Regions from separate parts of the Pseudoalteromonas sp. A757 genome, predicted to be linked through region 3. Evidence: predicted binding sites of a transcription regulator. Region 3 holds the regulator's gene; each other region holds the start of a gene.
What was found. The regulator LexA, encoded in region 3, represses DNA repair genes until DNA is damaged. The targets are predictions, from matches to a motif close to TACTGTATNNNNATACAGTA.

Region 1 (7,404 bases), on a different contig from region 3:
GTAAATTTAGTTATAGGCGATCCAAAGGTGCTTCGCTTTACGGTCAATTATTCAGATTTGCCTAGAGCGGAGAAAATTGAATTGCTAAGAAACATTGAAAACGTGACACCGCCTATAAAGTATAATCACCTCTACTTTGCACTTAGCAAACAAAAACCACATTGGCGTGAATTGCTCAAAGACATCAATCGCAATCTCTATCAATTTGAAAACAGTGGTGAAACGCAAAGAATGATCGAAATGGTCAGTAACGAGTGTTATTAGCCTCTACATTGAGCTTAACGCCTAAGCACGCGGTTTGTTCAATGCCTCTGCTTAAACACACCGCATTTTTAGCTAAAATACGCTTAGGAAAATCACTTTAGTTAATCCCTAAATATTTGTGCACTTGAACTGATAAGCGCCAATTTTTCGCTTTGCAATTGTCTATTGCGAGCTTAGTGGCCTTGGCTTTTTGGCTGATTGGCTGAAGATAAACTAGCTTTGGCTCAACTCCAGTTTGTGCAAATAACACTTCTAATTCCTCAATGTGTTTTTGCATCGCGACAGGGTGCTTTATCTCATCGGCACGAGCCATTGCGCTTGGAAGTACTTTGTAACCCCCACGCATATTAATTTTTGGCGACACAGTAACCCAAGTGTCAGTTGGTGCGAGGATCTCAAATGTACCGCTGGTTTCAATCTGTGTGCTGTACCCTTTACTATGCAATAGCTCGCATAACGGGCGGAGATCAAACATACAAGGTTCACCTCCAGTGATCACCACATGTTTTGCTTGGTAGCTCCGCGCCTCAAAAATCGCCAAAATCTCGTCAGCACTCGCGTTCGCCCACCACTCTGAGTCAGCCTTTTTTTCTACAGTGTTATCCAATGAAACAATAAAAGTGTCGTTGGTTTCCCAGGTTTGTTTGGTATCACACCAAGCGCAACCAACTGGACAGCCCTGCAAACGTAAAAAGATTGAAGGCGTACCAGTGAAGCTTGCCTCACCCTGAATTGTTTCAAATATTTCGTTAACCTTGTACAAAATGGCCCCGTGTTTAAGATAAAGTTGTCGAAAAATACCGCGAGAAAATTGTCATTTCTCCAGCGGCCGTGTAGTATATCGCGCCCTGAAGTAAACCTCTATCAAAATCGAGGCAAATCACCTATGAGCGAAAAAGTTGTCGTAATCTATTCTGGCGGAATGGACTCTTACACTGTATTAAACAAGGCTGTCCGCGAGGGCCATGAGGTTTATGCATTGTCTTTTAACTATGGCCAGCGACATGTAAAAGAGCTACAAGTTGCCGCTGACGTATGTGCAAAACTCGGCGTTGCTCATAAGGTCGTTGATATTTCGGCTATCAATCAATTATTGTCAGGCTCCAGCCTAACAGATGATATCGACGTGCCAGAAGGCCACTATGAAGAAGAGAGCATGAAGAGCACGATTGTGCCTAACCGCAATATGATTTTGCTTTCTCTTGCTGTAGGTTACGCAGTCTCTCTAAACGCAAATAAGGTATTTTACGGTGCTCACTCTGGTGATCATGCTATTTACCCAGATTGCCGCCCAGAGTTCGTTAAAAAGATGGATGATGTTTGTCGCATTGCGAACTACGACGCCGTTGAAATTGTGAGTCCTTACCTTAATAACTCAAAAATTGATATCCTTACTGATGGTCTAAAAATGGGATTAGATTACGCTGACACTTGGACGTGTTACAACGGCCGCGAAAAAGCGTGCGGTAAGTGTGGAGCTTGCCAAGAACGCCTCGAAGCGTTTGAGTTAAACCACGCGACAGATCCGCTCCCGTACGAACAATAGTATCGAAAAAGGCCTCTGTTGAGGCCTTTTTCATATACTTTTCAAGTGCTTCACTTTACTGGAAGCGTCATACCTTCAAACAGCTTGTCGATATCATCTTGATTTCGTAATAAGCTTGCACGCTCTACCACATCTTTTGTAAGATGCGGTGCAAATCGTTCGATAAAATCGTACATGTAGCCTCTTAGAAAGCTTCCTTTCCTAAAACCGATTTTCGTCGTACTTGCTTCGAATAAATGACTCGCATCGATACAAACTAAGTCGCTGTCAGATTTTTCGTCAAGTGCCATTGATGCCAACACACCAACACCAAGTCCTAATCTTACATAGGTTTTGATCACATCAGCGTCTGTTGCAGTAAACACGATGTGTGGCTCCAAACCATGAGCATTAAATGCTTTATCAAGCTCTGAGCGGCCAGTAAAACCAAATACATAAGTGATCAACGGATATTTAGCGACGTCTTGTACCGTCAGTGCAGTGCCTTTTTGTGCAAGAGGATGGTCTTTGGCGACCACAATACTGCGATTCCAGTGATAACAAGGTAGCATGACTAGGTCACTGTACAAGTGCAGCGCCTCGGTAGCGATAGCAAAGTCAGCATCACCTCGAGCGGCAGCATCAGAGATTTGCTGTGGCGTACCTTGGTGCATATGTAGAGAAACCGCCGGGTATTTTTTCATAAACCCTTGGATCACAGGAGGCAACGCGTAACGAGCTTGTGTATGCGTCGTTGCGATGTTCAGTTTACCCTGATCTGGTAAGGTATGTTCATTTGCGACCGCTTTGATCCCTTCCACTTTAGAGAGGATCTCACGAGCAATATTAATTATTTCATTACCTGCGCCCGTAACATGCGTTAAATGCTTACCGCTACGGCCAAAGATTTGGACCCCCAACTCGTCTTCAAGCATGCGCACTTGCTTTGAAATACCAGGTTGAGAGGTATATAAACTTTCCGCCGTCGCTGACACATTCAGGTTGTGATTCAACACTTCGACGATATATCTCAATTGTTGTAATTTCATATTGCTTTTATTCTTATGATCTCTTGATATTGAGCATCAGCCCATAGCAAAACCGCTTTTTGTTAGCGAGTTTAGTGCAAAGCGATAAAAACCGCCTGTTACGACCTTATGTAGGCTAGCACATTTGGTAAAAATGAGGTAGCCAAGAGGTAGTAAATATCAGCATTTTCATAGACACACTGACTGACATTTGACCGAATAACCAGCCTGTTGGCATGCTTTTGCGAACTCCCGAGCTAAATCTGGCGACTATCTTTCACTAAAACTAACCGCTCATTTAGGCATCGGCTATACTAAAAAATAATGAATTCTTTATCTTTTTTACAGGTTATTGTCGTAAACCTGTTCAGAATAGTACGAATTCATGTAAGATTAAAAAATTACACTGGTGGTTACATGAAAGAGATTTCAGTATGTTTGTTTCTATTATAATAATGTTGATTGTTGCACTTATCGTCATAGCAGTTTGGGTAAGTGCGATCCAGCAACATAAAGAGAAACAAGAAGCAGAGAGACGCAAAGAACTCGCTAAGCAAAAACGCGTAATTGAAGAAGCGGAAGACGTCATCATGAATGGCAGCAATATTCCAATGTCTGAAGTCATGATCCGTATCATTCAGCGCCGCGTGCACGACGCTTTAGCCGCAATGGTGGAGCTGTCTCCAACTTCGAGAGAGTTAAAAAGTCGATTGAATGAATCACAAGAACGCTTGAATACTCCGCCTGAAAAATCAAATGACTCTGATTCAATTGCGCTCCCTGATAACGACAAACAAATTATCGCGCTGGTTCAAGGCATAAAAAAGTTACGCCAACTACTGCGCTCTGAACATAGTAAAGGCAAAGTAGATACTCAACTATTCGTTGGTGAAGATCGTAGGCTGGAGCGATTTCAGCTTAAAATCAATGTTGAAAGCCAGATAAAAAGAGGGCTTTCAGCGAGGACCGCAAATATGGTCGGTTCAGCAAGACAATACTTTGAAAAAGCTTACGCTACCATTTGCGCAGTTTCATACAATGATGACTATGTAAAAGAGAAAAAGGCACAGCTGGAAAGTTATTTAGAAGAGATCAGCAGTGAACTTAGAGCGTCTAACGCATCAGCGGTGAAAAAGAAAGCAGAGCAAGAACAAGACGACTTGGACGTATTATTTGCACCGAAGAAGAAGTGGTAACACCATAATTTACGTAAAAGGCTGGTCTCCCAGCCTTTTTATTACAAATGAAGTAAACCCACTAGCTTAACCAAAAGCAAACTTAACGATAAAGAGTAGTGTCAGTACCCAAACGCTGATACTGACTTCATTTGCTTTGTTGCACGCCACTTTCACTGCTGTATAGGAAATAAACCCCAGGGCAATACCATGTGCGATAGAAAACGTAAGTGGCGTCATCAATAACACAACACTGACCGGAATAGCATCGCTCATCTCATCCCAATTAATTAACTTTAGGTTTTGCAGCATTAATACCGATACATACAGTATCGCGCCAGCCGTTGCATAGGCAGGAACCATTTGCGCTAACGGCGCAAAGAACATCATGAGTAAAAAGCAGATCCCAACGACCACGGCTGTTAATCCTGTGCGACCACCGACGGATACACCTGACACTGATTCAATGTATGAAGTCGTCGTTGAGGTACCGAGCACTGAGCCCGCTATTGTCGCTGTACTATCAGCTGACAATGCCCTACCCAGTCTTGGCATACGACCGTGCTCGTCAGATAATCCAGCCTTTTGCGTCACCGCAACCAATGTGCCGCTGGTATCAAATAAATCGACAAATAAAAATGCAAACACCACACTGAGCATAGAAAGCTCAAAAATTCCACTCAAATCCAACTGCATATAGGTCGGCGCGATGCTTGGGGGCACATCAACAACGCCATGATAATCTACAAGCCCAAGCCCCCACGCAATACCCGTCACCATTAAAATGCTGATAAGCACACCACTTTTGACTTCACGGTACATGAGCGCCGCAATCACAAAAAAGCTGGCAATGGCTAATAATGGGCCGGGAGAAGTGATATCACCAAGCTGTACTAATGTGGCATCGCTTGCCACCACAATTTTCGCGTTTTTTAACGCAATTAACGCTAAGAACGCGCCTATACCCGCAGCGATCGCACGCTTTAGCACAATGGGAATAGCTTGGATCACCCACTCACGAACTTTGAAGACACTCAAAAATAGGAATAAACAGCCTGACATAAATACCGCGCCTAATGCACTTTGCCATGTATAACCCATACCAAGCACAACACCATAGGTAAAAAAGGCGTTTAAACCCATTCCAGGCGCAAGCGCTAATGGGTAGTTTGCCCATAGTCCCATAATAAAGCAGCCAATTGCAGCTGCGATACAAGTTGCTACAAAAGCAGCGCCGTGGTCCATACCAGCTTCAGCTAGCATTGCAGGGTTTACGAAAACGATGTAAACCATAGTAACGAATGTCGTCAAGCCAGCAATCACCTCAGTTCTTACATTGGTGTGCATAGCTTGCAGTGAAAATAACCGCTCGAGCATAACTAAAATTACAAATTTGAGGAACAAGTGATTGGATTTTAACACGAATCACTTTAAAACTCGGACAAAATAGTTAAAATTCAGCTACACTCTGCTTATCAACATTATTGCGAATACATATATGGATCAAAATAGCACCGATAACTCAGCAAACCATGACTTAGAACAGCAACTGCTGAATGTGCTTGAATTTGTGACGTCACCATTAAAAGCGGACGCAAAATTCCCAGATCTTCACGACAATACTCAAGCACTGAAAAAAGGTCTCTATTACCTAAAAGAAAAGTCTTTCCCGCTTGCAGCAAAGTGGCTAAGACTGGCGGCGATGACTGGTGATTTAAAGGCACAGTTCTTTTTAGGTTTGTTGTTTATGAAAGGCCAAGGAGTGCCACCCAGCCCATTTCATGCAGCTGCTTGGTTGAGTTTGGCCAGCAGTCAAGGACACAAAGGCGCCGAACAAGTACTACTTGATGTTCGCCGCTTTCTTACTACTAAGCGCTTTAGAGATGCACAATGCTATGCAGCAACACTTTACGAGCAAATTCATCAACTACAGCATATTAGCCAATAAATTAAATTTTACTCCTCAAAAAAATGTAGGCTAGGCGTAGCCAAGCCTCTCTTAAGTAAACATACGCTTACCCTCTGCAACGGTCACAATAGTACAGTAGGAAAACTACTGTATAGCAGCTGAGAAAATTTCCTATTGCTTTATTCATATTCAAATTTCGTCAATTAAGCTCTCATTTCAAAAAATCACAACCATTTGTTTTATATTGAAAATTTAAACCAAGTAAAAATTAAGCTTGAATATTGATTAAAAAGCTAGCAATTTTTCTTGCATTCACACACTGTATAAACTACTGTATACACATACTGTATAGATAACCAGTGAGACAATTATGTTACACAGCAATACACTTCTACAGCCAAACAATTCGACTTATTACACACTTAACGAAATCAATAATGTTATCGTTGAAGATGAGATCGTCGCTAGCTTAGAGTTACTTAAAGTTTTACATAAATGTCAGCATAAACAAGGCTGGACGCTACTCGTTGCGCCCGATAATGTACCAAACAAGTCACTGCTAGAAAGTGCTTCTGTTGATGCAAGCAAGTTGCTCGTCATTAGGCAAAAGCACATATACGACCTTGAGTATGTACTTAAAAGTGCTATCAGCAATGGTAATTTCGCTGCGGTGGTGATTTGGACTGATATTGCATCAGTGCAAACTATCAACAAAATGGAACTGCCGGTATCTGACGTTGCAATACACTGTTTTCAAAGCGCTTAACAAGCTACAATAACAGGATATAAATTTGTTAAAACTGAAGTTTTTATGTCTTGTTATTGCAATTCATCCCTTCCCTATTCGCAATGTTGTGAGCCGTACCTTAAGGGACAAAAATTCGCAGAGCGTCCACAAATACTCATGCGTTCTCGCTATACTGCATACTGCTTAAAAGATGCAAAGTATATTCATGACACCTACGCCCAGGCTAAACAAGCACAAAATAGTGTCGACGATATTGCTACATTTGCTAATTATGCACACTTTATAAAATTGGAAGTGCTAGAAGAAGCAGTAGAAGCTACTCAGGGGATCGTTGAGTTTAAGGCGCACTATATCGCAGAAAACACTCACTATATACTCCATGAACGGTCAAATTTTATCACCGAAGCAGGCAGATGGTATTACTTAGATGGCGAATTGTATGATACGCCTACAACCAAGGTAGGCAGAAATGACCTCTGCCCGTGCGGCAGTGATAAAAAGTACAAAAAGTGCCACGGTAGCTAAAATAGCCTGAATTAGAGATTAGATACAAAGCAATAAAAAAGCTTGAAACGAGCGAAAGATGATTAAGGGTAGCTTATACCAATTGAATTAATTCTCTAATCAATTTGAAGGGTGAAATAGCATATTAGCTTCGTTAAAAATTTCTCATTTAGAACAACTAAATAGCAAAATTTTTGCCTTGCCTATATGGATATAGGTACCTTAGCGGTAGCAGGACGCGAGAGCGGTGC
Region 2 (7,404 bases), on a different contig from region 3:
CATTATTTGCGGGCTTTTTTTTGCCCGAAATTTGGCACAAGCTCAACATTACGCTCCACGCTTTCTTTAACACTCGGTCATTTTGCGGTTTTTATTTAGTGTTTGGCTTAAAAGACGAGGCAATCTACAAATTGTTTAAGCAACATATAACCCACACAGGTAAGTTACCTCAGCAATGATGGATCTTGCTTGAATTTAGCTGACACAAAATAATGGATTTGTGCAAACGCGATTTGCAATAAGTGAGTGTAGAAATGAAATAGCCGAGTTAATACTCGGCTATTATGAAGAATAAAGGTGTTTATTACCCAACTTAGATCATTCTGGCTTGCTTAGCTCAAAATGCATGTAGGCTTTGTCAGAGACAATACGTCCTCTTGGCGTGCGTTGAATAAAACCTTGTTGGATTAAAAATGGCTCTATCACATCTTCGATGGTTTCTTTTTCTTCTCCAATTGCCGCAGCGAGGTTATCCAGACCAACCGGGCCACCGGTAAACTTTTCAATGATTGCTAGCAGATATTTGCGGTCCATATAATCGAAGCCACATTTATCAACATCGACCATATCCAGCGCTAAGTGCGCAATCTCTTCAGTGATAGAGCCATCGCCCTTCACTTCAGCAAAGTCTCTTACCCTGCGTAGTAAACGATTTGCTATTCGTGGTGTACCGCGTGCTCGACGCGCTACTTCAGTTGCGCCCGACTCGCTGATCTCCAAGTTTAAGTGATACGCTGAGCGAGTAACAATCGCAGACAAGTCCGCAATCGAGTAAAACTCCAAGCGCTGCACAATACCAAAACGGTCTCTCAATGGTGAGGTTAACGAACCGGCACGTGTCGTTGCGCCAACCAAAGTAAAAGGCGGTAAATCCAGTTTAATTGAACGTGCAGCAGGACCTTCGCCTATCATGATATCCAATTGGTAGTCTTCCATTGCAGGATAGAGAATTTCTTCTACCTGAGGACTTAAACGATGGATCTCGTCAATAAATAACACATCCCCCTCTTCAAGGTTAGTGAGCAATGCGGCCAAATCTCCCGCTTTTTCAAGCACAGGTCCCGAGGTGGTTTTAATATTCACCTCAAGCTCGTTTGCAACAATGTTCGCAAGCGTAGTTTTACCTAAACCAGGGGGACCAAAAATCAGCAAGTGGTCTAAGGCTTCTTGCCTTGAACGCGCCGCCGCAATAAAGATTTCCATTTGCTTTTTAACATGCGGCTGACCGGTATAATCGTTCAGTAGTTTAGGTCTAATCGCCCTGTCAACTAAATCTTCATTACCTTGGATCTCAGGTTCAATTAATCTATCTGCTTCAATCATAGTTACATCATCGATTTAAGAGCATCTTTAATGATACTCTCGGTCGTCATGCCTTCTCTGTTTACGGCTTTTACCGCTTTTTGTGCTTGAACTTGTTTATACCCTAATGCCATTAAGGCTGCAATCGCTTCATCTGCTGGGGTATCACTTACCGTCGGATGCTCTTGCGGCGCAAGTACAGCGGCATCGCTAAACGGTGTGAGTAAGTCATTGCCAAAGTCTTTTAACTTATCTTTCATTTCAAGTACTAAACGCTCAGCGGTTTTTTTACCAACTCCAGGGATCTTAACCAAAGTAGTTGCATCGCCATGATTCACGCAGCTAACAAATTGCTCTGCAGACATACCCGACAAAATTGCAAGACCGAGCTTAGGACCGACTCCGTTTGCTTTAATTAACGTTCTAAACAATGCACGTGCGATCTTGGTATTAAAACCAAACAGTAACTGCGCATCTTCACGCACCACAAAGTGGGTAAATACTGAAACCGGCTCGCCCACGCTTGGTAATTCATAAAAACAAGTCATAGGCATTTGTACTTCATAACCTACACCTGCAACATCAATTAATATTTCTGGTGGCTGCTTTTCTAACAGTGTTCCGCTTAATTTTCCTATCATGGTTATCTCAACCTTCCTCTTACGGTTTTACGCGCTGCGCCTGCCATTTTTATTAAGTTTTGCCTTGAGTGCGCGTGACAAATCGCCACAGCCAACGCATCTGCTGCGTCAGCTTGGGGTGTGCCAGGCAATTTTAATATGCGCTTTACCATTTCCTGTACTTGGGCTTTGTCTGCACCACCGGTACCCGCAACGGCTTGTTTAACTTGTCTTGCCGAATATTCACTCACGACCACTGACTGCATGGTCGCCGCAACAATGGCCGCACCTCGCGCTTGACCAAGTTTTAAGGCTGAACTTGGATTATGCGCAACAAACACTTGCTCAATCGCAAAGTCGCTCGGTGAAAACTGCTCTATGAGCTGTGTGATCCCTTGATAGATCATTTTTAATCGAGTGGGAAAGTCATGTTCACCAACTTTAATGCAACCGCTCCCTAAATATTGGAACTTTGCACCCTGGTGAGCAATCACACCATAGCCTGTAAATCTTGACCCCGGATCAATTCCTAAAATGACAGCCAAACGCATCGTCTCTTGATTTTTTGGTTATAATGCCAAAATACTGTATAGATTACCAGTTATAAGCTAGTATATAAGATCAAAAAAGGCGACCTAAGCCGCCTCTTTTACATCAGGTTGACGAACTTACTCGCCCTCACCTTGCTCTACCAACTGCTTTTCTATTGAGATAGCAAGCTCTTTTAGCGCATCTGGATTTGCAGGGCTTGGTGCATCCGTCATCAAGCACGACGCTTGCGTTGTTTTCGGGAACGCAATAACGTCACGGATGTTGTCAGTGCCACACAGTAGCATCACCAAACGGTCAAGACCGAATGCCAAACCTGCGTGTGGAGGCGTGCCATACTTCAGAGCATCGAGTAAGAAACCAAACTTCTCTTGCTGCTCAGACTCTTCAATGCCAAGGATCCTGAACGCTGCCTGCTGCATTTCGTTGTTGTGAATACGAACCGAACCGCCACCTACTTCGTAGCCGTTAAGTACCATATCGTATGCATCAGAAAGTGTACCTGCTGGGTTTGCTTCAAGTTCCGAAGCACTTACGCCCTTAGGTGCAGTAAACGGGTGGTGTACCGCGTGTAGGTTGCCTTCGTCGTCTTCTTCGAACATCGGGAAGTCAACTACCCAAAGTGGTGCCCACTTATTAAGATCAGTAATTTCTAAATCAAGACCAATCTTCAGACGTAGCGCGCCCATCGCTTCATTTACGGTATTGCGCTTGTCTGCACCGAATAGAATAATATCACCTGTGTTTGCGCCTGTGCGCTCAAGCAGTGCATTGATCACTTCTTCGTTCAAGAACTTAGCAATTGGCGACTGTACGCCTTCGATACCAGCATCACGGTCGTTTACTTTCATCCATGCCAGGCCTTTCGCACCATAAATACCTACAAACTTAGTGTATTCATCGATTTGCTTACGTGAAAGTTGTGCGCCACCAGGCACTGACAGTACTGCAACACGACCTTTTTCGTCGTTCGCAGGGCCGCTCAGTACTTTAAATTCAACGTCTTTTACGATGTCTGCAACGTCGATAAGCTCAAGCGGGTTACGTAGGTCTGGTTTGTCCGAACCATATTTGCTCATCGCTTCGCTGTACGGCATCACTGGGAACTCACCCAAATCAACGTCTAGGAAAGACTGCCACATTTCGCGGATCATTTTTTCTGTCACACTACGAACTTGATCTGAGCTCATAAATGACGTTTCGATATCTATCTGAGTGAACTCTGGCTGGCGATCGGCACGTAAGTCTTCATCACGGAAACACTTTACGATTTGATAGTAGCGGTCAAAACCAGACATCATTAGTAGCTGCTTAAATAGCTGCGGCGACTGCGGTAGCGCATAGAAACTGCCTTTGTGAACACGACTTGGTACTAGATAGTCGCGTGCACCTTCAGGTGTCGCTTTCGTTAGTACTGGCGTTTCAATGTCTAAGAATGCATTTTCATCCAAGAAACGACGCACAAAGCTACTCGCTTTAGCACGCATCTTAATGCGATCGCTCATTTCTAGACGGCGTAGGTCTAAATAACGGTACTTAAGACGACGCTCTTCAGAGTTTTGCTGATTGAAGTCAAGCGGTAATGGTTCTGAACGGTTGATAATGGTTAAGCCAGTGCCTAAGATCTCAACTTCACCGGTTGCCATGTCTTTGTTTACTTGGCTTTCAGGACGCGCACGGACAACACCTTTGATCTGAACACAGAACTCTTGGCGCAACGTATTCGCTTTATCCATTAAGCCTTCCACTTCAGGATCGAATACCACTTGCACAAGCCCTTCTCTATCTCTTAAATCGACAAAGATTAGGCCGCCAAGGTCACGACGTTTATTGATCCAACCACATAGTTCAACTTCCTGATCTACATGGCTCTTATTTAGTTTTCCGCAGTATATAGAGCGCATAAAATTCCTGTCAGTCCAGTTTGCTCTTACGACTAATCACTTCTCACCACACAATATGAATTCACAGTATTGGTAAGCCAGTCGCTAAGACTCATTTTCAATAACCGCCAATTATATAAAAATACGCTGCATTGTCATCCTCAATCTAAGGATCTGATACACTATTCACACATTTAATCGTTGTTTTGATCACTATGTTGTATCTGGGTTGCCCACAATGGAGTAGCGCACACTGGAAAGGTCGAGTATTTTCCAGCCATTGTAGCGCCACAAATATGCTCAAAGAGTATGGCCAAATTTTTAATAGCGTTGAAGGTAATACGACTTTTTATGCCGATCCAAATCCGCAGACCGTATTAAAATGGCTAGAACAAGTGCCTGATGACTTTCGCTTTACGTTTAAAATTCCTAAGCGTTTTAGTCATGAAATGGCACTTAGCCACTGCCAAGATGAATTATTGACTTGGTGTAAAAACATGGCACCGTTGTTCCCTAAATTGGGCGTGTTAATGCTGCAATTACCTGCGCAGTTTGCGCCTGAACATATAAATAAAATGCGACAATTTTTATCTTGGTTGCCCAAATCACTAACTGTTGGTGTTGAAGTACGACATTGGGACTTTTATCGTAAAGGTGATGCTGAGCGCAGATACAACCAATATTTAATCGAAAATAACTACAATCGCATCGTGATGGATACTCGCGCACTCTTTAGCGAGCCTGCCAGTACCCCTGCGATAGTAGATGCACAACAAAAAAAGCCGCGATTGCCTGTACATGCTATTGCTACAGGAGACAGCCCAATTCTGCGATTTGTTGGTTGCTCTCAGCTGGAGTCTAATAGAGACTTTTACCAGCCTTGGTTAACTAAACTCAATCAATGGCTCAGTGAAGGTAAATCACCTTATGTGTTTTTCCATACCGCAGACAATTTTGATGCGCCATTTTTAGCAAGACAATTTATTGCTGATTTAGAGATACATCATCAAGTAAGCAATCCATTCCCCGCTGAAAAAGAAGCAAAGCAAGAGGCGCTGTTTTAATGTCCCATCCCTATTTTTTAAACTACTCCGAACAAGTCCAAACTCAAGTCACTCAGTTAATAGAGAGCAAACGACTCAGTGTGTTTTTCAAAAGCCGCTATCCTGAACCGCATCAGATAAAAAGCGATAAGCTACTTTACGAATATGTAGAAGGATTAAGACAACAGTACTTAAAAAATACCCCACGGGTATCGCAGGCCAAGTTTGAGAAGCGCAACAATATGGTATTGAATGCGTTAGGAACACATACGTTCAAAACCACACGGCACGGGCAAAAACAAAAAACGTCGCACCAAATACACATCGCAGCGCAGTTAAAACACGCTCCCGAGGCGGTGTTACGAGCATTGGTTGTACACGAGCTAGCGCACTTTAAAGAGAAAGACCATAACAAAGCGTTTTACAAGCTTTGTCAGCACATGGAGCCCAACTATCATCAACTTGAGCTAGAATTACGGCTATTTATGCTGTTGTGTGAGACAGAAGGAAACACCAATTACACTTAACTTAAGTGTAATTGGTGTTTTGAGAAATTAGCGTTTGCAGCTTGGTGTAAATCCACCCGCACGCGCTTTGTTAGCGGTTGTTTGGGCTGTTGTCATGTTGGCTTGTAATTGCTTAATTCGGTTTTCTGGCGCAGGGTGCGTCGACATAAATTCTGGTGGACGCTGTTCGCTCATTTTCGCCATATTTTGCCAAAGTGCAACAGAGCCTTCAGGATTAAAGCCTGCCTTAGCCATTAGATCTAAGCCGATAACATCCGCTTCGCTTTCATGAGAGCGGCTAAATGGCAGTGCTACACCGTACTGTGCACCAAGACCTAATCCCTGCATAATGGCATTGCGATATTCGACATTATTCATTTCAAGTACCGCTGCACCTGCTTGCAGACCAAACTGCAACACACTGTTTTGCGAAACACGTTCATTAGCGTGTTCGGCAATAACATGCCCTACTTCGTGACCCATAACCGCCGCAAGTTGATCTTGGTTTTCTGCAACTTTGAGAATCCCCGTGTGAACTCCGATTTTACCGCCGGGTAGCGCAAATGCATTGGCAGAGTCATCTTCAAATACTACGACTTCCCATTGCTGGTTTGCGTAGTTTGCTGGAAGTTGTGCTATTAAGGCATTTGCAATACACTTAACGTAGCGATTGGTTTTAGCATCAGTATCGACTTTTTGCTCTTGCTTCATTTGTTCAAAGCTCGCAACACCCATTTGGTCCATTTGCTGCTCTGAATAGAGCGCTAACTGAGTGCGTCCGGTAGGCGATGTTTTACAACCGGCAAGCGTTGCCGCTACGGCTATCGCGAGAACCAGTTTTTTCATAACTTGTTCCTTTTCTTTTTTACAACTTAAGTTTCTCTAAGTTTACCGCAATTTCGTCACTTAACGAGACTAACTTAGTACAATATAAAAAATTTTTCATGAACTTCTGCTGATCACAACGCCGTCTTTTCGCTGCTCTACTCCAGTGCATCGAGTACCATCTCCATATAAAGCGTCTCTGATTGGTGTATTTATTCTGCTTAACATTAACAAGGTAACAATACCAACATATGAAGTCATCAACACTCCCCGCAATACTGTTGCCATTACTGGCTAGTATTGTTGCGATAACACCATTAGCCATCGACTTGTACCTACCTGCGATGCTCGCGATTGCAGACAGCTTGAATAGCCCGCTCGAGCAAGTGCAGGTTTCTCTTAGTAGTTATTTGGCAGGCTATGCTGTCGGCATGATGGTGTTCGGCCCCCTTGCAGATAGATTCTCAAGGCAGACGTTAGCTATTTGGGGTTTAGTCGGGTTTACCGCATCATCAATTGGGCTTGCACTAACAAATGACATTGATATGTTTTGCTTCTTGCGGGTCGTTCAAGCATTTTGTGGTGCCGCAGCGACTGTTGTTGTACCAGGCGTGATCCGCTATTATTACAAAGAGCATACAGCCAAAGGGATGTCTTATGTGTCGATGATCATGAT
Region 3 (7,404 bases):
TTTTGTACATTTCGCATTGCTTCTAGACTATCTACCGGTGCATACTTAAGTACAAATAACCCTTTATTATCAACCAAATATAGATAATTATCTTCTAGCTGGTTGAGGTGTATCGGTAAAGAAGTTGCGAACTCAATACTTTTTTCATTTTGATCTTGTAATACCACAAGCGATACTTTTTGCTGGTTTTTCCCAAGTGCTAAATACAAATTAGGTAAGCTGTCGAGTAGTAAAGAGCATTGCTTATTGCACTGCTTTGGTCGCTGATAAACAATACTCCATTCGGTCTCTAGCGCTAGCTCTGATTGACGAACCTCCTGACTTAAAAATTCACCATGATTAGTGGTACCATCAGGTATCCAGCCGACTTTTAAAGCAATAAATGCCAACAACACTGGGAGTACGAATAGCCCTATAAACCACGCTGCACTTTTAGACATTTTTAATCTCCTTTTTTGAAAGCTTCCAGCCAATAACCAACGCGGCCAAGGCAATGAGTAACCACTGCAAAGCGTAAGCTTCATGTTTTTGCGGTGACATTACTACAGGCTGATAGTGAGGCTCAGTTCCAGCCAACCTATTTTTAGTCATATAGGCGATTAAAGGTAAAAGAGGTTTATCTGACTCCTTAGATAAGTAATTGACATCAATGTACTGGATCACAGGTTGTCTTGTCGCCTCATCTACTGCAGACTTGGCTAGTGTGAACCGCTTGTTTTCACTAGATTTGATATAAACAGGTAGAGAAACTGTACCGGTTGGAAGAGAAAAAGCGGTAGGTACGCGACTAGCCTGTTGCGGCACAAAGCCTAAGTTAACAGCCAAGTGCTCATCAGTTTTGGAAATTTTAAAAATACCAATCACATCAAAACCAATCCGGCCTTTTACAACTTGGTTATCTAAATACCAAACAGCACCGTCTACAAAGCTCCCTGTTATCGAAACCTCAGCATTAATACTTTGAGTGAGCGGCAGGGGCGTTGCTTGCGGTCCGTTAATTACGTCTTGCGCCTTTTTTCTCTCAATTTTTTGCTGCAGCACATGTTTTTGCTGTGCTCTTTGCAATTGCCAATAAGAAAGTGAACCGCATAAGAGAACAACGATTAACGCTGCCAATATGGGGGTTTTTGATCTACCTTTAAAAAGTGCACCTAAATCCATCGGACACCCCTTATGATTAAAATTATTATTGTTGTATTACTACTGCTCGTTTTTTTTAATTTATTTAAAGCTATGCTGGTCATGCTCAAGTCAGAGCAACAAGAGTCAATGGCGAAGCTATTGCAAAAAAGAGTTTATGCTTCAATAGCTGTGCTACTTATAATTTGTCTTGCAGCTCAATTTGATCTTATAAAACTACACTCTTCACCCGGTGTTACAACACATAAACAAATACAAATAGACATAGCCAAACCACATCAACAAAATGCCAATACCAAGCCCCAGCCTGAAAAGCAAAATGGTTCTTAGCGGTAAAATGCCCCTTCAACACTCTGATCCATATAACGAACAGAATGATCGCGCCAAGTGTGACATGAACCCCATGAAATCCTGTAAGTAAAAAGAATGTGTTGCCGTATACTCCCGACTGCAGAGTTAACCCAAGATCTTGGTAGGCATGAATATACTCTTCCACTTGCAACGTTAAGAATGCAATTCCAAGTAGTACAGTTAGCCCCAAAAACGCCTTTACTTTCGCCCTTTGCTCCTTTTCCAAAGCTACATGAGCAAAGCTAAGGGTTACTGATGATGCTAATAGAATGATAGTATTGATAAGTGGAAGTCCCTGCCAACCCATAGCTTGAGTAACAGTTCCATCTGGTGTTGTGAGCAATGGCCAAACAGCCTCAAATTGAGGCCATAAAACCTCATTTGTACTGGCATTGTTGCTTGCACCACCTAACCACGGAACAGCAATCATCCGTGCATAAAAAAGCGCACCAAAAAAAGCTGCAAAGAACATAACTTCAGAAAAGATAAACCATCCCATTCCCTGCTTAAACGAACGATCCATTTGGGCAGAATATAATCCGGTTTGAGATTCTTGGATCACATTCCTGAACCAACCAAACAGCATATATACCAGCACAGCAATACCCACAAGCAGTAACATTACTCCACTGTTCCCAGAAGAGTTTAGCTGAATAATGGTAAGTGCAGCCCCAACAGCGATGAAAAACAACGCAAAAGCACCGACTATCGGCCATGGGCTTTGCTCAGGTACGTAATATTTTTCTTGTTCATGGTTCATATTTGAACTCCTCTTGAGCGGCTAGCATACTCACCCCATCACTGTCTTGTTTGCTAACTCGCTCTGTAATATCAAACAACGTATATGAAAGCGTGAGTTCCTCAACATCAATGGGAAGCTCCGTATCTACATAGAATCTCAAGACAAATTCAACTTCTTCTTTGCCTTTCATCGGTTGCTGATCAAAACAAAAGCAGGCCATTTTGTGTAGATACTTTGCAGCTTTCCCAGGGGACACTGAAGGGATCGCTTGCAACACACGCTCGTTATCACTCAGATTTTTTGCAATAAACTTCACATCGGTTAGCTTTCCAGGTTGAACACTAACCGAATGTTCAACGGCATCGACCTTAAATGGCGCCTGACTTTGACTATGCGTTGTGAAGCTCACATCTACTTGTCGACTTTGTGCTATTGACTCGCTCTGCCTTGCGACTTCCATGGATGGTTTACCATTGAGGCCAGTGACATCACAAAAAACGTCGTATAGAGGAACCAGTGCAAAGGCAAAAGCAAACATGCCTAGCGTCAACAAAATAAGCTTCCTAAGCAGGCGTCCATGTTGCATTACTTAATCTCCGGAGGCGTTGAAAAGGTATGATAAGGAGCTGGAGATGGTACTTGCCACTCCAACCCTTCAGCCCCATCCCACACTTTTCCAGGAGCCTGTTCCCCGCCTTTTATACATTTATAAACCACTGCAACAAACAGCAGTTGAGAAAGACCAAAAGCAAACCCTCCAACACTAATAATCGCGTTGAAATCAGCGAACTGCAGAGCATAATCTGGGATCCGCCTAGGCATGCCAGCAAGACCAACAAAGTGCATAGGGAAGAACAATACGTTCACACTAATCAAGGAGAACCAAAAGTGAAATTTAGCCAATTTGATATCAAACATATGCCCCGTCCATTTTGGTAACCAATAATATGCTGCGGCCATTATTGAGAACACAGCCCCAGTAACTAACACATAATGGAAGTGAGCGACAACAAAGTAAGTATCGTGATATTGGAAATCCGCGGGTGTGATCGCTAACATCAACCCTGAAAACCCACCTATTGTGAAAAGCACAATAAATGCAATGGCAAACAACATGGGTACTTCAAAACTAATTGCGCCTCGCCACATCGTAGCTACCCAATTAAAAACCTTAACGCCAGTGGGTACTGAGATGAGCATAGTTGCATACATAAAAAACAACTCACCAGCTAAAGGCATACCTGTGGTAAACATGTGGTGAGCCCAAACGACAAACGACAACAATGCGATCGATGCAGTTGCATAAACCATCGATGCGTAGCCAAACAGTTTCTTTCTTGAAAATGTAGGTACTATCGTAGAAATTATGCCGAAGGCGGGTAATATCATGATATATACTTCAGGGTGGCCGAAAAACCAGAATATGTGCTGGAACATCACTGGATCACCACCACCTGCAGCATCAAAAAAACTTGTCCCAAAGAACTTGTCGGTCAGCACCATAGTCACAGCGCCAGCAAGTACTGGCATAACTGCTATCAGAAGGAATGCGGTTATCAACCAAGTCCAGACAAACAAGGGGAGCTTCATCCATGTCATGCCCGGAGCTCTTAAGTTAACAATGGTCACAATCACATTAATAGCGCCCATGATGGAACTAATACCCATTATATGTACAGAAAACACAAAAAATGCGGTATTGTCGTTGCTGTACGTTGTAGAGAGAGGCGCATAAAAAGTCCAACCAAAAGCGGGCCCACCACCTTCCAAAAATAATGACATCAGTAAAATTGCAAACGCGAACGGTAGTATCCAAAAGCTCCAGTTATTCATTCTCGGGAGCGCCATATCAGGAGCTCCTATCATCATTGGGATCATCCAGTTAGCAAGGCCGGTAAACGCGGGCATCACCGCTCCAAATACCATTATTAGCCCGTGAACTGTCGTCATTTGATTAAAAAAATGTGGATCTACAAGCTGCAAACCAGGCTGGAAAAGCTCAGCTCTAATCACCATAGCCATGGCACCACCAATTAGAAACATGGTCAGTGAAAACAATAAATACAATGTTCCAATGTCTTTATGATTTGTTGTAAACAACCAGCGCTTAATACCTTTGGGAGCCGTATGGTGTGAATGTTCTTCTACGATGGCACTCATTACTTACTCTCCTCTAATGCATTTATCTCACGCTGAATTTGGCTGGGTTGAATAACATCACCAGTGTCGTTACCCCAGCTATTTCTTTTATAGGTAATTACCCCTGCGATCTGCTTGATCGTTAATTGCTTTGCGAAAGATTGCATGGCAGTCCCAGGCCGACCTAAAAGCAAAATATCTATATGCTCTTTAACATCTCCTGTGACAACTTTACTCCCTTTCATTGCAGGGAAGACCCCCGGTAGACCAAGCCCTGTAGGTTGATGGCAAGCAGCACAGTAAGCCATGTAAGCTTGTTCACCTACCTCCATCAACTCTTCTTTGGTAAGAGTTTGCTGGGCTACTGCTTGTGACTCTGCTTCTGCTTTTGCTTTTTCTTCCTTAGCCCCCTCCAGCCATTTATCAAATTGATCAGGACTCACAGCCTCGACGACGACGGGCATAAAGCCATGATCTTTTCCACATAATTCAGCACACTGGCCTCTGTAAATTCCCTCATCATTTACCTTAGTCCATGCTTCATTTATAAAGCCCGGATTGGCATCTTTCTTCACAGCAAAATCAGGCACCCACCAAGAGTGAATAACGTCATCAGATGTCATCAAAAAACGAACTTTCCTATCAGTAGGGATAACCAGATGTTTATCTACTTCGAGCAGATAATTTTCATTTTTTTCCTTAAGATCACTGATTTCTTCTTTCGGAGTGGATAGTAAAGAATAGAATTCGACGTCATGTCCCATGTACTCATAGTGCCATTTCCACTGCGACCCCGTAACTTTAATCGTTAAATCAGCTTTGCTAGTGTCTTCCATAGCAATGAGTGTTTTTGTAGCTGGTATTGCCATGCCAATGAGTATCAGGAAGGGAATAGCAGTCCAAAGTATCTCCACTTTGGTGCTTTCATGAAATTGCGCTGCAACAACGCCTTTTGACTTTCTATGTTTTAAAAGCGCCCAAAACATAATCCCAAACACAATCACCCCAATGACGCAGCATATTAGAAATATGGTCATATGAAGCTCGTATACTTGATGGCTAATGTCTGTAACGCCTTGCCTCATATTGTAAGCGCTGTTAGCGAGTGAGGGCATGGCGATTAGCACTGCGATCAATGCTACAACTAATCGACAAATTTTCATTTGACGTCTCCTTCAAGGCGACTCATGGTTGCCTTTTGTTATTATTGGATGACTGTCATATTGCCTATTTGTACATAGACTTACTGCACGACTATTAACCAATTAGTCAAAAAATAAACAAAATGCAAGATTTTTGAGAAGACTGAATTTAGAATCAAAAATGGGGCTACTGGTAGTAAAACGAAGAGTGATGAAAAATTGTGTATAAAGATCAGAAAACTAAAAAATATTGAGATATGGAAAAGTCACGATAATTATCTTACTTTCACACAGTTAGAAAAGTTAATTATTACTTTTTTCACTATATATAGTTAAAGCGAGCGCAACTTGATATTTAACGCTACGCTCGCCCTCATAAACTACATCCAGTCGGCGCTTCTGATCACACCTACGGCTAATCCTTCAATAGAGAAATTTTGATGCTCTAGATCCACTTCGATCGCTTTAAATTCCTCATTCTCAGCATGCAAGAGAACTTTCTTTCCTTTCTTTTCTAAGCGCTTAACAGTCACGTCCTCTTCTACACGAGCAACTATCACTTGGCCATTCTCAGCCACTTGAGTGCTATGGACCGCTAGTAGATCACCATCCATAATCCCAATATCTTTCATGCTCATACCATTAACTCTCAAAAGGTAATCAGCATTCGGTTTAAAAAAACTGGCATCCACATTAAAGTGGCTTTCAACATGTTGCTCTGCCAGTATCGGCTCTCCAGCTGCAACACGGCCAATAATAGGTAAGCCTAGTTGCTCAGGTTCATCCTCTACAAGTCTAATTCCACGACTTGCTCCTGGGACCATTTCAATAACTCCCTTTTTAGCAAGAGCTTTAAGGTGCTCCTCTGCTGCGTTTGCACTCTTGAAACCCAAAGCATCAGCTATTTCAGCACGAGTTGGAGGCATGCCAGTATCTTTTATGAATACTTTTATTAATTCAAAGATTTGTTCTTGTCGTTTCGTTAGAGGACGCATTAACTGGTATTCCATACAGTGGTTTATTTACTGTAAGTATATACAGCTCAAAAAAAATCGCAAATGTTTCTTTATTCAACATATTTTATACCAATTAGCATAATTACACGCTCCATTTTTGAGGCGAGAAAACCTTGTAGATAACACCACTACTGTATCCACTATCAACGAGGTACCTACATCCATTTAGGCAAGGCGAAACTTTTCTATTTATTTGTTCTAAATGAGAAATTTTTAACACTATTAGCGTCAGATCTGTTCCTGCTAATTGAGCACGTATTAAGACTAATTGCTATTAAGCGTAAGCGAAAACAAGCAAAGACTGACTCTGTGTTCTTTTCATTACAAGCTATCGGCGCTCCCACAATGCTGCTCAGTGCTGATGCTATTGTAGGAGTGAGCTTGCCTCGCGATGTGTTGATTGCTTGTGATATGTTCTTTTCAAATCCCACATAGCAAAAAAACCGCTGCATTGCTGCAACGGGTTTGACGTACATGGAGGTACTAATGTCGATTAGAGCCATGGATGAATACTGTTAATCGACCTTCAATGAGGTCCTAGCTCGCTACGAAGTAGGATGTTTTATTCTTTTTGTTTGGGGAGCCCAACAGCTCGGCGGGTAAACCACCTCCGACCACGCAGCTCAGTGCTGATGCTGTGGTAGGAGCGAGTTTACCTCGCGAGGTTTTATATCTCAAATCTCTATGCCCCACATAGCAAAAAACCCGTCGCATTGCTGCAACGGGTTTGACGTACATGGATGTACTAATGTCGATTAGAATCATGGATGAATGCTGTTAATCGACCTTTAATAAGGCCTTGGCTCGCTACGAAGTAGGATGTTCTACTTTCACATGGGAAGCCCACACTATCATTGACCGGGGCCGACCCTTC
Region 4 (7,404 bases), on a different contig from region 3:
TGCTGCGATGATGATTGCATGTTGACAGCCAATATCACCAAGTTCATTGATGATTTGCACTAAGGTTTGTTTATTGGTACAAATAACGGCGAGATCAGGGACTTTGGGTAACTGTTCGATGGCACTGTAGGCAAGCACCCCATGCACGGCGGTGTGCTTTGGACTGACGGGCATAATGGGCCCTTTAAATCCGCCTTGTAGCAAGTTACGCATTACGATAAAGCCGGCGCGATCAGGATTGTTAGAGGCGCCAATCACCGCGATAGATTGGGGGTTAAAAAATTGGCTAATACGCTTTACGCTCATACTGTTTCCTAGTTCAGCCACAGCTCATACGAAACACTCTACCATTTTGCTCGCAGTTTTCGAGTGCAATTAAGGTAGACTTTGATCTATCCCCATTATAATTGTTTGAAAACCATGACTGAGGCGTAACGTTGAGGACAGAGATATGTCTACTATGACTAAATATTTGGCTCCTGCGGCTTTACTATCACTGGCGGTGGTAGTAAGTGGCTGGATGGTAAAATCGACCATTCTAGAAGTGAAGGGAATGGAACGGACGGTAAGTGTAAAAGGATTATCGGAAAAGGAAGTAACAGCAGACACGGTGATTTGGCCCGTATTTTATCGTGATGCAGATAACGATCTGGAGGCCTTGGTAGAGCGCACGGAAAAGAAAAATGCAGCTATTCGTGCGTTTTTGACCTTGCAAGGCTTTGATGCATCAGAGCTGTCCATATCAGCGCCTTCTATTACAGATAAGTACGCCCAAGAGTACGGTCAAAACAATCAAGGGTTTCGCTACGTAGCGAAAGCCGGTGTGACTGTGTACTCTAATAATCCAGATAAAGTATCGCAAGCACTTGGGCAGTTAAGTGAACTGGCCAAACAAGGTATTGCCATCACTAAAGATGATTATCAAAACCGAGTTGAATATTTGTTTACTGGTCTTAATGATATTAAGCCTGAAATGGTGCAAGAAGCCACACAAAAAGCTCGAGAAGTGGCGGTAAAATTTGCTAAAGATTCTGATTCTGTGCTTGGCAAAATAAAATCGGCAAGACAAGGACAATTTAGTATTCGCGACAGAGACAGTAATACGCCACAGATAAAAATTGTGCGTGTCGTGACGAGCGTGGAATATTACTTATCGGATTAAAACGCGTTTATTGCGCGGCTAAGCTAGCAAAAATGACAAATTCGTCAAACAAGCAAAGCTCCTTCTATCAAAGGGGTTTTGCTTGTTTATTTCTTGCCAATTAATAACTCGTTTTCGATTGGTATAAACTCACTGGCAGCACGGATCAAAGAAGCAGCGGTAAGCTGCGGCACGCCGTAAACTTCAACTCGGGTATGGTATTTATCTCTGAGTTTACTTGCGAGTAAATCAAAATCACCATCGCCAGTTACTAGAATAATTACATCGGATCCAGACGCACACTCCATGGCATCAATGGTAATGCCAACATCCCAATCACATTTCGCCGAGCCATCGGCACGTTGAATATAAGGCTTTAACTTCACCTCAAAGCCAATTGCTCGCAGGATATTTTGAAACTGTCTTTGTTTATCGTCACCTCGTTCGCTGGAATAGGCAATGGCTTGATATACCTCGCGATTAGCCGTTGCTTTGCGCCAGAACGCATTGTAGTCAAAGCCTGTTTGGTAGGCTTGCTTGGTAGTGTAATAAACATTCTGGGCGTCGACTAAAATGGTGACTTTTTCCATAACGGACTCATAGCAATAAATTTGCTTTATGATAGCAAGATTAGCGTTTGTTTAGCCATTTACTCATCGCGGCATCATAGGCTTTTTTAATGGCTCCGCCATCGCAAGGGCGAGGCGCAGTACGCCAATTCTTATTTAATCCTTCCGGTGTAGGAATGCTCGGATCGGGCCTAACTTCAGCGTAACATAGGCCATTTTCACGGTAGACTGTGTATTGAGACGTAGACTCGAGTTGCTCCCTTTGCATGCTCGCAGCGGTGGTTTGATGTGTTTTAGGCACGGTGAGCCGCTGTGGCTTTTCTTGGTTTTGGCTGAGTACAGCGTCACTCGGAGCGCGTTCTAAAAGTTGCTGACGAAATTGAGAGATTGCTTTGCGATGATCTAGCTTTTTAGGTTGCGTGACGATCGCTGCTTTGGTTATGTGCTTTGTTTTACTTTCAATCGCAGGTTTTTTTGGTTCCGTTTGCGCAGTTTTTAGTATTTCAACCGTATCGTCCGGCAACGTCGGTTTTAACTTCTCTACTGGCTTATCTTCAGTTATCGTCGGTGTCCCAATACGTTCCATCTTGGGCTTGGCAGGCTCAATAACCAAATAGGTTTTCATTGCCTTAATTTCTATAGGCTTTGAGGGGATATAAATACTTTGCTGCAGATACCAGCCGAGCAGTAGATGCAGCACAATAGAGGCGATAATGGTGAAACTAATCAGGTTGTGTTGGAGCAGCCGCATTATTCTTATTAAATCCTTGAGTCATGCGGAGTTAGAGCTTAATAAAGACTTAATTGTTCCCTCAATAGGCAAATTAATCTGTGACTAATTGCGCGGAAATATGTTTTAGCAAGGTGAGTTCACGTAAAACGGACATCCCTTTGTTATTCGCATCATTGAGTTTTGCTTCGTTATGCGCGATGGCTTGGTTTATATTGATCCACACCGGTTTCATACCATTGGCGTGTTCATAATCCTCCATCGCTGGCGCATCAAATTCGCCACAAATCTCACAAACGTAGCAATAAGAAATAATATGCACATTGTCATGATCGGGTTTATACCAAGGGCGGTACTCTTCATAGCGGCCAAACGGCGTCAACCCTGTGATGGATACTGCACCCGTTTCTTCTTTTAGCTCGCGCTCCAATGCTGCTTCTAAGCTTTCACCCTCGTCGACGCCGCCACCTGGCAAGGTGTAATCGTCATAACGTTTGGTGTAAAGCATAAGGATGTCGTTGCCTCTAAGGACAATGGCGCGAGTGGTCTTTCTGGTAAAGCAGCTGCCTTGAAGCGGAATGACTGGGGTGTTATTTAAGCTTTGCATGGGGTTTTAACTTCGATCTAGTTAACAAGGATGGGTTTACAATGCGATACGCTAGCGTAAAAGCGGCGTATCGCGAAAGAAGATATTAAAACGGAGAGGGGTACGCTTTAAATACCGTATCAATCTCGGCTAAAGACTCTGCACATAGCGGCTGTTCAAACGCTTGGATATTTTCTTTAAGCTGCGCCATGGTTGTCGCGCCGATTATGGTTGAAGTCACCCCATCTACTTGGTCGCACCAAGCTAGCGCCAGCTGCGCCGCAGTCATATTAAATTCTTTGGCGATTTCTAGATATTTTGCAACGGCTTCTTGAGCTAATTGCGTATCTCTGAATAAGCCCTGCCGTTGTACCAAAGTCCAGCGGCTACCTTCAGGTCTTGCGCCCCCTAAATACTTACCGCTTAGCATTCCCCCAGCTAATGGCGACCAAGGTAAATAGGCAATATCTTCGTTTACACAAGTCTCAATCAAGTAAGGCCAATCTTTGGCATGTAGCAAGCTAAACTCATTTTGAATTGAAACCGGCTTAGGTAGGTTGTGCTGCATCGCCAAATTAAGGTAAGTGTGAATGCCCCAAGGTGTATCATCAGAAAGACCCCAATGGCGAATTTTACCTGCTTGAATACAGCTTGCTAAGCCTTCCAAAATATCTAGCATGCCCGCGCGCTCTTCGTCGCGGTCAAGTGCAGTTAGAGGAACCATGCCAGGCCATTGTTTACCAAAGTGCGGTGAAGTACGGTTTGGCCAATGTAGTTGGTAAAGGTCAATATAGTCGGTATTCAGGCGCGCTAACGAATCGTCCACCGCTTGGATCACTGATTGTCCCGTAATAGGGCCGCCTTCACGGATCCAAGGCAAACCGCTTCCCGCAATCTTTGTGGCAAGTACAAGTTTTTCGCGCTTTTCTTGATGGCGCTTTAACCAATTGCCAATGATGGCTTCGGTTTTACCGTAGGTTTCAGGTGAGGGAGGGACCGCATACATTTCAGCGGTATCAATGAAGTTAATACCACGGCTTAGTGCATAATTGATTTGCTCGTCGGCATCATGCTGGTTGTTTTGTACGCCCCAAGTCATGCTTCCTAAACAAATGCGTGAAACTTCAAGTGGGCTACTACCAAGTCGTGAGTACTCCATGCAGGCTCCTGATTGCTGAATGATTAGATAAAGTCAAAGTAACGGATTTAGTACTTTGAACAGTATTGATATTGTTAGCATTATCTCTGTTTTGCAGTGCAAGTTGCAACAGACATCCACACAAGTATAGCTTAGAACACTAAGGCCTACGTTCAAGATTGCAACAGTTGGAAAATTAGCACATAATAAACACTGTTTATTTAGACAGTGTTTTTAGCGTGCGTAAATTTATTCATATTGATATGGACGCGTTCTATGCATCAGTAGAAATGCGCGATAACCCCGAGCTTGCAAAGGTGCCGATGGCGATTGGTGGTCGTAGCCATCGCGGGGTGCTATCCACAGCTAACTATATTGCTCGGCAATATGGCGTGCGCTCGGCCATGTCGAATTATCAAGCGAAAAAACTCTGCCCTCAGCTGGTGATTGTACCTGGGAGAATGGAGGTCTATAAGGCAATATCGCAACAAATTCGCGCTATTTTTGCCCGCTATACTGAGCTAATTGAGCCACTGTCTTTAGATGAAGCTTATCTAGATGTTACTGAGTGTCAGCAATGTAATGGCAGTGCAACGCTTATCGCCGAGCAGATACGAGCGGATATCTTTGCTGAAACGGGCCTTACAGCTTCGGCGGGAATTGCGCCAATCAAGTTTTTAGCCAAAATTGCCAGCGATGAAAACAAGCCTAATGGTCAGTGTGTGATCCCGCCTCACCAAGTGAGCGCTTTTATCGATGCGTTACCTCTCAAAAAAATCCCAGGTGTAGGTAAAGTGACTCAACAACGTTTGCTTGCCATGGGACTTGAGTATGGCCGAGATATTAAGGCACTGTCTGAAACTCAGTTACGCCAGTCATTTGGCAAGTTTGGCACTGTATTATGGCGGCGTTGTCAAGGTATTGATGAGCGCCGAGTTGAAACCGACAGAGTGCGCAAATCGATAGGCGTTGAAACCACATTTGCAGAAGACACGCTCGACCTTGATACCTTAAAGCAAGTCATAAAAGAAAAGTTGTTACCTGAACTGACTCGCCGAGCACAGCCTTATTTACAGCGCGGCTTTAATAAGCTTGGCGTTAAAGTGAAGTTTTACGATTTCACCCAAACCACCAAAGAATGCCAATACCAGCATATTGACTTGCCGGTTTTTGAAGAGCTATTGATTGAAGCGATGGCACGGCAAAAGTTTAAACCTGTGCGCCTCGTGGGTTTGCACTTAGGGCTAAATGAAAAATCTAACACTCATGCTCAACTGGGACTTTTTGATGGCTAATTCTGACCTACCTAGACTAAAAGATAACTGCAATTAGTTTATTTTGTGCTAGCTTCGAAGTTGTCGTGCAACAAACTAATCACGCCAACTGCGTGTAATTAAAACAACAACAAGAGGTAAGCATTATGCAATCCATAATGATCGTACTCTTCGGCATCATAGGGATGTTATTTGGATGGTTTGTCTATTCCAAATTTATTGCTGAAAAAATATTTAAAATGGATGACAACTTTGTCACGCCGGCTCATGAACTTGAGGACGGCGTAGATTATGTTCCCACTAACAAAGTGGTATTGTGGGGGCATCACTTTACTTCAGTCGCAGGTGCTGCACCAATTGTTGGTCCTGCTATCGCCGTGTATTGGGGCTGGGTGCCTGCGGTACTTTGGGTGGTATTTGGCACTATATTTTTTGCGGGTGTCCATGATATGGGCGCGCTATGGGCAAGTGCTCGCCATAAAGGTAAGTCGATGGGCGCTTTGTCTGAAAGCGTAATTGGCAAGCGCACTCGTTCATTGTTTATGATTGTGGTCTTCCTTGTGCTGCTCATGGTGAATGCCGTGTTCGGCGTGGTGATCGCAAACTCCTTCGTGGGCAACCCAAATGCGGTATTCCCTGCTTGGTCTGCTATTGTCGTGGCACTTATCATCGGTCAATTGCTTAAACGAAAAGTGCCGCTAGTACCGCTCTGTATTATCGGGGTTATTGTGCTCTACGCGACCATTTATATGGGCAGTAGTATGCCGATTACCTTACCAACCGAAATGTTCGGTCTAAGTGATAAAGCTAATTGGATCATCATTCTGTTTATCTATGCTGCCGTGGCGTCATTGCTGCCAGTTTGGATGCTATTACAACCTCGTGATTTTATTAATGGTATGCAGTTACTGGTTGGTTTGGTTTTATTATACGGTGCGGTATTTGTAGTGATGCCAGATATCACCGCGCCTGCATTTAATACCCAAACCGTGGAGAATACCCCAAGTATTATCCCGCTATTATTCGTAACGATTGCCTGTGGTGCGGTATCTGGTTTCCACGGTATTGTTTCGTCGGGAACGAGTTCTAAACAACTAGATAAAGAAAAAGACGGCCGTTTTGTCGGCTACTTAGGTGCAGTTGGTGAAGGCTCATTAGCACTGATCACTTTGGTCGCCGTAAGTGGTGTGATGCTCGCAGTATCGCCAGAAGAGTGGCACGAAATTTATAGTCATCTTGGTGCCGGTAGCGTATCAGCCTTTATTAATGGGGGTTCAAACCTTATCAGCACAGGTTGGGGACTACCAGTTGAAATCGCATCAACCTTACTTGCCGTTATGGTTGTACTTTTTGCAGGCACCACTATGGATTCTGGCGTTAGACTTCAGCGTTATATTATTCAAGAGTGGGGTGAAATTTATAATATCAAACTACTCAATAACGGTATTGTCGCAACCTTATTTGCTGTAGGGTGCTGCTTGTTACTTGCCTTTGGTGCTGGTGGTGCTTCAGGTAGCGGTGGAATGGTGATCTGGCCCTTGTTTGGCTCTACCAACCAAATCTTGGCAAGCTTAACCTTGTTGGTTATCTCAGTATACCTTATCAAACTAGGTCGTCCTGCTAAGTACACCTTGATCCCTATGGTGTTTGTACTGGTAATGGCGTTTTTTGCTGGTGTGATCAAGCTAGGTGAATACTATCAAAAAGGTAATTGGTTGTTGGTTGTGCTTGACGTTATCGTGCTGGTGGTCAGTATTTTAGTCATGTTAGAAGCTTGGTCTGTGATCAGCAAAACCAAAGCGAAACCAGATGAAGCCCGTGATATGTCGTAGTTCCCTTGGAACTTGACCACAAATCACCTATAGTCGGCCCTAATTCTAATATAGAAAAGGGCCGTTTTTATGTCTTTTCCAATCGCATTACCTTGTAACACCCTATTTGAAAGCGATGCAGATGCTATCGTTGT

Region 1: the regulator LexA is predicted to act here: its motif matches at 6,231-6,250, upstream of DRB05_RS00480 (SulA-like leucine-rich domain-containing protein).
Region 2: the regulator LexA is predicted to act here: its motif matches at 2,506-2,525, upstream of ruvC (crossover junction endodeoxyribonuclease RuvC).
Region 4: the regulator LexA is predicted to act here: its motif matches at 4,376-4,395, upstream of dinB (DNA polymerase IV).

The regions. Positions count from the first base shown of each region.
Region 1 covers NZ_QNQN01000044.1:893-8,296, reverse strand. Annotated here, with positions in the region: gene DRB05_RS00515 (transporter substrate-binding domain-containing protein) at 1-264, shown strand, start outside; gene queE (7-carboxy-7-deazaguanine synthase QueE) at 362-1,027, opposite strand; gene queC (7-cyano-7-deazaguanine synthase QueC) at 1,151-1,810, shown strand; gene cysB (HTH-type transcriptional regulator CysB) at 1,861-2,838, opposite strand; gene DRB05_RS00495 (hypothetical protein) at 3,252-4,013, shown strand; gene DRB05_RS00490 (NCS2 family permease) at 4,080-5,369, opposite strand; gene DRB05_RS00485 (SEL1-like repeat protein) at 5,491-5,940, shown strand; gene DRB05_RS00480 (SulA-like leucine-rich domain-containing protein) at 6,272-6,667, shown strand; gene DRB05_RS00475 (YchJ family metal-binding protein) at 6,713-7,174, shown strand.
Region 2 covers NZ_QNQN01000072.1:5,677-13,080, forward strand. Annotated here, with positions in the region: gene ruvB (Holliday junction branch migration DNA helicase RuvB) at 319-1,323, opposite strand; gene ruvA (Holliday junction branch migration protein RuvA) at 1,326-1,943, opposite strand; gene ruvC (crossover junction endodeoxyribonuclease RuvC) at 1,946-2,467, opposite strand; gene aspS (aspartate--tRNA ligase) at 2,591-4,375, opposite strand; gene DRB05_RS15665 (DUF72 domain-containing protein) at 4,570-5,418, shown strand; gene DRB05_RS15670 (YgjP-like metallopeptidase domain-containing protein) at 5,418-5,924, shown strand; gene DRB05_RS15675 (M48 family metallopeptidase) at 5,952-6,749, opposite strand; gene DRB05_RS22665 (hypothetical protein) at 6,846-6,989, opposite strand; gene DRB05_RS15680 (Bcr/CflA family multidrug efflux MFS transporter) at 6,980-7,404, shown strand, end outside.
Region 3 covers NZ_QNQN01000051.1:217-7,620, reverse strand. Annotated here, with positions in the region: gene DRB05_RS01655 (transmembrane cytochrome oxidase associated protein) at 1-440, opposite strand, end outside; gene DRB05_RS01650 (SURF1 family protein) at 433-1,161, opposite strand; gene DRB05_RS01645 (DUF2909 family protein) at 1,174-1,470, shown strand; gene DRB05_RS01640 (cytochrome c oxidase subunit 3) at 1,376-2,251, opposite strand; gene DRB05_RS01635 (cytochrome c oxidase assembly protein) at 2,241-2,819, opposite strand; gene ctaD (cytochrome c oxidase subunit I) at 2,819-4,393, opposite strand; gene coxB (cytochrome c oxidase subunit II) at 4,393-5,535, opposite strand; gene lexA (transcriptional repressor LexA) at 5,895-6,509, opposite strand.
Region 4 covers NZ_QNQN01000066.1:1,680-9,083, reverse strand. Annotated here, with positions in the region: gene DRB05_RS09325 (bifunctional acetate--CoA ligase family protein/GNAT family N-acetyltransferase) at 1-306, opposite strand, end outside; gene DRB05_RS09320 (SIMPL domain-containing protein) at 452-1,162, shown strand; gene DRB05_RS09315 (NYN domain-containing protein) at 1,249-1,731, opposite strand; gene DRB05_RS09310 (hypothetical protein) at 1,772-2,461, opposite strand; gene DRB05_RS09305 (NUDIX domain-containing protein) at 2,535-3,047, opposite strand; gene DRB05_RS09300 (aldo/keto reductase) at 3,133-4,185, opposite strand; gene dinB (DNA polymerase IV) at 4,404-5,459, shown strand; gene DRB05_RS09290 (carbon starvation protein A) at 5,585-7,270, shown strand; gene DRB05_RS09285 (leucyl aminopeptidase family protein) at 7,340-7,404, shown strand, end outside.